Sinorhizobium fredii NGR234: one gene and its partner. The protein of the gene in region 1 interacts with the protein of each later gene in a pairwise test. Links are inferred from orthologs where the notes say so. Each region holds a gene or a part of one and is shown on either strand. Other genes may lie near its edges.

The links.
Region 2: the proteins of gyrB (region 1) and gyrA interact in binary tests that used the Escherichia coli proteins (3 or more experiments, as listed by UniProt). The link is inferred for Sinorhizobium fredii NGR234 from one-to-one orthologs.

Annotation. Positions count from the first base shown.
Region 1 is NC_012587.1:3,546,716-3,550,118, reverse strand. What follows is about bases 145-3,229. They hold gyrB (DNA topoisomerase (ATP-hydrolyzing) subunit B), read right to left. Parts: upstream 2,863-3,229; coding sequence 427-2,862; downstream 145-426. Other genes in these bases: NGR_RS27915 (helix-turn-helix domain-containing protein), read right to left, coding at 2,998-3,229; NGR_RS27925 (nitroreductase family protein), read left to right, coding at 145-317. In the rest of the region: more of NGR_RS27925, read left to right, coding at 1-144; more of NGR_RS27915, read right to left, coding at 3,230-3,375; NGR_RS27910 (Smr/MutS family protein), read right to left, coding at 3,372-3,403. UniProt on the Escherichia coli protein: DNA gyrase negatively supercoils closed circular double-stranded DNA in an ATP-dependent manner to maintain chromosomes in an underwound state.
Region 2 is NC_012587.1:1,607,945-1,611,570, reverse strand. Bases 29-3,336 are described here. They hold gyrA (DNA gyrase subunit A), read right to left. Parts: upstream 3,013-3,336; coding sequence 229-3,012; downstream 29-228. Other genes in these bases: NGR_RS19050 (MarC family protein), read left to right, coding at 3,313-3,336; NGR_RS19060 (lytic transglycosylase domain-containing protein), read left to right, coding at 29-140. Outside these bases: more of NGR_RS19060, read left to right, coding at 1-28; more of NGR_RS19050, read left to right, coding at 3,337-3,626. UniProt on the Escherichia coli protein: A type II topoisomerase that negatively supercoils closed circular double-stranded (ds) DNA in an ATP-dependent manner to maintain chromosomes in an underwound state.

The DNA of each region.
Region 1 (3,403 bases):
AGACGCACCGGGTCACATCGACCGGGGAAGTGAGGCCCGCCTATACGCACGCCTTCGACACGGGTGCCGCCTGGTTTGCGCTGGCGCTGCAGACACAGCTTGCCGGATGGCACGCCCACGCCATGGCTGGAATCGACCGCGACAAGGCGATGCGCGTCCTCGGCGTACCGGAGCACCACCGGGTCGAGGCGGCAGTGGCGATCGGCAGGATCGCCGACCCGTCCACGCTTCCGGAGGATTTGCGCGAGCGGGAAAAGCCGAGCCAGCGCAAACCGATCAGCGAATTCGTCTTCGAGGGTCGATTCCGGGCCGATTGAGGCGTGAACAGACAAACCGGCTGCAAAAAATGAAAAGCGTGAGGCCGAGACAGCCCCACGCTTTTATTTACGACACCGCCGAGTGCTTCCTCCGAACCCGATCGGTCCGTCAGATATCGAGGTTGGCGACGCTCAGAGCGTTTTCCTGGATGAAGTCGCGGCGCGGCTCGACCTCGTCGCCCATCAGGCGCGAGAACAGGCCGTCCGCATCGGTGGCGTCGGAAACCTTGACCTGCAAGAGCGAGCGGACGTTCGGATCGAGCGTCGTTTCCCACAATTGCTCGGCGTTCATTTCGCCGAGACCCTTGTAGCGCTGCATCGTCAGGCCCTTGCGGCCGGCGGCAAAGATCGCGTCCAGGAGCGCACGCGGTCCGCTGATTTCGTGCGTGCCGTCGCGGCGGCGCAGAACAGGCGGCGCCGCATAGACTTCCTTGAGCTTCGCCGTGAGTTGGTCGATGTGGCGGGCGTCGGAGGAGCCGATCAGCGCCATGTCGAGCACTGCCACTTCCTTGACGCCGCGCACCATGCGCTCGAGCTTCAGGCCGCCCTCGGCTGTCACCGATCCGACCCAGCCCCTTTCGGTTTCCTCGGCAATGACGTCGAGCCGGCGGGCCACTTCGGCGGCGACCTTCTGGTAGTCGTCCTGGTGGCTGTTGAGCTCGGTATTGAGCGCGCCGGCAATTGCCGCCTGCTCGACGATCGCCCGGTTGTAACGCGAATGTAGCCCGTCCATCAGCGACCGCAGCCGCAGGGCGTCGTTGATGACCTCGCGGAAATCCTGCCCGGCCCTGACTTCGCCGGAGCCGAGGGTCAGCGAGGCCTCCTCGAGGCCCATGGTGATCAGATAGTCCTCGAGCGCCTTTTCGTCCTTCAGGTACTGGGCGGACTTGCCGCGCGTCACCTTGTAGAGCGGCGGCTGGGCGATATAGAGGTGGCCGCGCTCGATCAGCTCCGGCATCTGCCGGAAGAAGAAGGTCAGCAGCAGAGTGCGGATGTGGGCGCCGTCGACGTCGGCGTCCGTCATGATGATGATCTTGTGGTAGCGCAGCTTGTCGGCGTTGAACTCGTCCTTGCCGATCGAGGTGCCGAGCGCGGTGATCAGCGTGCCGATTTCCTGGCTCGACAGCATCTTGTCGAAGCGGGCGCGTTCGACGTTGAGGATCTTGCCGCGCAGCGGCAGGATCGCCTGGTTTTCGCGCGAACGGCCCTGCTTGGCGGAACCGCCTGCCGAATCGCCCTCCACCAGGAAGACTTCCGACTTGGCCGGATCGCGCTCCGAGCAGTCGGCGAGCTTGCCCGGCAGCGACGAGATGTCGAGGGCGCCCTTGCGGCGCGTCAGTTCGCGGGCCTTGCGGGCCGCTTCGCGTGCCGCAGCCGCTTCGACGACCTTGCCGACGAGGATTTTCGCGTCGGACGGATTTTCCTCGAGCCAGACGTTGAGCGCCTCGTTGACGAGGCTTTCGACCACCGGCCGAACTTCGGAGGAGACGAGCTTGTCCTTGGTCTGCGACGAGAACTTCGGATCCGGCACCTTGACCGACAGAACCGCCGTCAGCCCCTCGCGGCAATCGTCGCCGGTCAGCGACACCTTTTCCTTCTTGGTGATGCCGGAGGTGTCGGCATAGGAGGTAATCTGTCGGGTCAGCGCGCCGCGGAAACCGGCCATATGGGTGCCGCCGTCGCGCTGCGGAATGTTGTTGGTGAAGCAGAGCACGTTCTCGTGGTAGCTATCGTTCCACCACATCGCCACCTCGACGGTGATGCCGTCCTTTTCGCCGCGGATCGACACCGGCTTGTGAACCAGCGGCTTCTTTGCCCGGTCGAGATAGGCGACGAAGGCCTCGAGCCCGCCGTCATACATCATCTCGTCGCGGCGGATGTCCGAATGGCGCTTGTCGGTCAAGACGATGCGGACACCGGAATTCAGGAAGGCGAGTTCGCGAAGGCGATGCTCGAGCGTCGCAAAGTCGAATTCGGTCTTCGAGAAGGTCTGCTCGCTGGGCAGGAAGGTGACCTCGGTGCCGGTCTCGCTGCCGGCGTCCCCGGTGACCGTCAGCGGCCCATCGGCGACGCCATGGGTGAAGCTCATTTCGTGAACCTTCCCAGCGCGGCGGATCTTGAGCTTCAGCGACACGGAAAGCGCATTGACGACCGAGACGCCGACGCCGTGCAGGCCGCCGGAAACCTTGTACGAATTCTGGTCGAATTTGCCGCCGGCATGGAGCTGCGTCATGATGACCTCGGCCGCCGAGACGCCTTCCTCCCGGTGGATATCCGTCGGAATGCCGCGGCCATTGTCCGTCACGGTGCAAGAACCGTCGGGATTGAGCGTGACGGTGACGATGTCGGCATGGCCGGCCAACGCCTCGTCGATCGCATTGTCGACCACCTCATAGACCATGTGGTGCAGACCGGAACCGTCATCGGTATCGCCGATATACATGCCCGGCCGCTTGCGTACGGCGTCGAGGCCCTTCAGCACCTTGATGGAATCGGCACCATATTCGGCGATCGCGCCGGCTTCGGTCTCAGAGATATCGGTCATTCGGGTTCAGGTCTTTCCAGGTTCTACGAACGCGGCGATTCGTTGCGAATCACAGCGCGGACGCCTCGCGGACTATAGAAAATTTGTCCACGGGTTCCAAATCCCAGGCGGCGGATGCATGGCCGGGGCGAGGCTTCATCCCCTGTCATTATCAGGAAATGTGGCTTTTTCCAAAATATCTTCCAAGGCCTCGATCGCTTCGCGCGAAAGGTCGCGAATCCGCTCGCTCAAACGGTTGGCAAAGGCCGTATGGCCAGGCGGCAGTCCCGAAGTGTCGAGCACCACGCGCGGGTCGGAAAGCCGCGCGACGCGGAAGAGTTCGTCGGCCTCGTCCCAGATCACATTGAAATAGCCGGCGACGCGCTGCAGGAAATCGAAGCTCGGCGCGCCGCGCTTGCCGTGCTCGAGGGCCGAAAGATAGGCCGGCGACACGCCGATCGCCGCCGCCATCTCCTTTTGCGAGACGCCCTTGCGGCGGCGCAGCTCGCGCATGGCCTCGCCGAAAGGCGTCATGGTGTACGCCCCCGGGCCCGCGCCAGGC
Region 2 (3,626 bases), 1.9 Mb from region 1 along the record:
TTGTGCGGGAACGCAATGGCAGCTTCGGCGGCAGAATACGCTATGCCGCGCGAATCGGCCGCCAGACCCGCACGGAGGCGGACAAGCTGTGCGCCACCATTCGCCGCAGCGGCGGCGCCTGCATCGTCTTCAAGAACTGACCTGCCACAGCGGCGCCATCCGGTCTTGACTTTTGCGCTCACGAAAAAGCCCGCCGATCCGGCGGGCTTCTTGTTGCTGTTACCGCGCTCACTCCTCGGCGTCGGCTGGCGGCTCGGCCGCGATGGCCTCGCCGGCCGTGACGATCTCCTCGATCTCGTCCTCGCCGTCCGGTTCGCTGATCCGTTCCACCGAGACGACCTTTTCGTCCTTGGCGGTCGAGAAGATCGTGACCCCCTTGGTAGCGCGGCTCGCCAGGCGAATGCCGTCGACCGGTACGCGGATGAGCTGGCCACCATCGGAAACCAGCATGATCTGGTCGTTGTGCTCGACCGGGAAGGCTGCGACGAGCTCGCCGATTTCTGCGGTCTTCGACGTGTCCGTGGCACGAATGCCCTTGCCGCCACGGCCGGAGGTCCGGAAGTCGTAGGAGGAGGAGCGCTTGCCGAAGCCCCTTTCGGAGAGCGTCAGCACGAATTGCTCACGCGCCTTCAATTCCTCGTAGCGCTCGTTGGAGAGCTCGCCACCATTGGCGACTTCCTCGCCGACAAGCACGATCTCTTCATCCTCGCCGGTTGTGGCGCGGCGTTCGGCCGCCGACCGTTTCAGATAGGCAGCGCGCTCCCACGGTTCTGCTTCGATGTGAGCGAGGATCGCCATGGAGATGATCCGGTCGCCATCGCCGAGCGAAATGCCGCGCACGCCGATCGAATTGCGGCCCGCAAAGACGCGCACGTCGGAAACCGGGAAGCGAATGCACTGGCCGACCGCCGTCGTCAGCACCACGTCGTCGAACTCCGTGCAGGTCTCGACCGAGAGGATCTCGTCGCCCTCCTCCTCGAGCTTCATCGCGATCTTGCCATTGCGGTTGACCTGGACGAAGTCGGAAAGCTTGTTGCGGCGCACCGTGCCGCGCGTCGTCGAGAACATCACATCCAGGTTTTCCCAGGTCGCTTCGTCCTCGGGCAGCGGCATGATCGTCGTGATGCGTTCGCCGTGTTCGAGCGGCAGCATGTTGATCAGCGCCTTGCCGCGCGACTGCGGCGTGCCGATCGGCAACCGCCAGACCTTTTCCTTGTAGACGATGCCGCGCGAGGAGAAGAACAGAACCGGCGTATGGGTGTTGGCGACGAATAGCCGGGTAACGAAATCCTCGTCCCGCGTCGACATGCCGGAACGGCCCTTGCCGCCGCGCCGCTGGGCCCGGTAGGTGGTCAACGGTACGCGCTTGATATAGCCGAGGTGCGACACGGTGACGACCATGTCTTCCTGGGCGATCAGGTCCTCGTCGTCCATGTCCGGACCGCCCTCGGCGATCTCGGTGCGGCGCGGCGTGCCGAACTCGTCGCGGACGGCTGCGAGCTCGTCCTTGACGATCTGCATGATGCGCAGCCGCGAGGAAAGGATTTCCAGATAGTCGCGGATCTCCTCGCCGATCTTGTTGAGTTCGTCGCCGATTTCATCGCGGCCGAGCGCGGTCAGGCGCTGCAGGCGCAGGTCGAGAATGGCGCGTGCCTGCTCTTCCGAGAGGTTGTAGGTGCCGTCGTCGTTGATTCGGTGGCGCGGATCGTCGATCAGCCGGATCAGCGCATCGACGTCATGGGCCGGCCAGCGACGCTCCATCAATTGCTCGCGGGCAGTCTGCGGATCGGGCGCATGGCGGATGAGCTTGATCACCTCGTCGATATTGGCGACGGCAATGGCAAGGCCGACCAGGACGTGGGCCCGCTCGCGTGCCTTGCGCAGCAGGTATTTGGTTCTCCGGCTAACGACTTCCTCGCGGAAGGCGACGAAAGCACGCAGCATGTCGAGCAGCGTCAGCTGCTCGGGCTTGCCGCCGTTCAGCGCCACCATGTTGCAGCCGAAGGAGGTCTGCAGCGGCGTATAGCGATAGAGCTGGTTGAGGATGACCTCGGCATTGGCATCGCGCTTCAGCTCGATGACGACGCGATAGCCCTGCCGGTCGGACTCATCGCGCAGGTCCGAGATGCCCTCGATGCGCTTGTCGCGCACCAGTTCGGCCATCTTCTCGATCATCGTCGCCTTGTTCACCTGATAGGGAATCTCGGTGATGATGATCTGCTCGCGGTCGCCGCGCATCGGCTCGATATGGGCGCGGCCGCGCATGATCACGGAGCCCCTGCCCGTCTCATAGGCCTGGCGAATGCCGGCGCGACCGAGGATCAGCGCGCCAGTCGGGAAGTCGGGGCCCGGAACGATCTGCATCAGCTCCGGCAATTCGATCGCCGGATCGTCGATCAGCGCGATGCAGCCATTGATGACTTCGCTCAGATTGTGGGGCGGGATGTTGGTCGCCATGCCGACGGCAATGCCGCCCGCGCCGTTGACGAGCAGGTTCGGGAACTTCGCCGGAACGACGACCGGCTCCTGCAGCGTGCCGTCGTAGTTGTCGCGGAAATCGACCGTTTCCTTGTCGAGGTCGTCGAGCAGCGAATGGGCCGCCTTCTGAAGCCGGCACTCGGTATAGCGCTCGGCCGCCGGCGGATCGCCGTCGACGGAGCCGAAATTGCCCTGGCCGTCGATCAGCGGCAATCTGAGCGACCAATCCTGCGCCATGCGCGCCAGCGCATCGTAGATCGCCATGTTGCCGTGCGGATGGTATTTACCCATCACGTCACCGGTAACACGGGCGCATTTGACGTATTTCTTATTCCAATCGATGCCGAGTTCGCTCATCCCGTAGAGGATGCGGCGGTGAACGGGTTTCAAGCCGTCGCGTACATCGGGAAGCGCGCGGGAAACGATGACGCTCATGGCGTAATCGAGATAGGACCGCTGCATTTCCTCGATGATGGAAATCGGCTCGATGCCTGGCGGAGTCTTTCCGCCGCCGGGAGTGCTTTGCTCAGTCAATGTCGATCACGATCTTTGTTCAGAATCAGTCAGTTCTTATAGCCGAATGCCGCTTCGAGCGCCAATTTTGGCCAATGGTTTTGAACAGCCTTTTGCCGGTGTAACGGGCTTTTCTAGGGCACGCACCCATAAATCGGAAAGGCTTTTGCGCAAACATCGAACACATCCGGCGTGCCCGCCCGCGCCCGGTGTATGCTATCGCGCGGCGATTGACTAGTCGGCCCTTCCCAAGCGCGCATGGGTTACCTAAGAATGCAGCGCGACCAGGGAACTGCCCTGGAGGATCCGGAGGGGGAACGGATGTTCAATGTCGATCTGTTGGTCAATGCGCTGACGACGCTGCTCGTCACACTCGATCCGCCGGGTCTCGCGCCAATCTTCCTGAGCCTCACGGTCGGATTGAACCGGCAGGAGCGCTTCCAGGTTGCCACGCGCGGCTCGTTGATCGCCTTCTTCATTCTCGCTGCTTTTGCCCTCTTCGGCGACGGCATTCTCGGACTGCTGGGCATCTCGATCGGCGCCTTCCGCATCGCCGGCGGCCTGCTTCTCTTCTGGATCTCCTTCGAGATGATCTTCGAGCGGCGCCAGGAGCGAAAGGAAAAAACCGGCGAAAC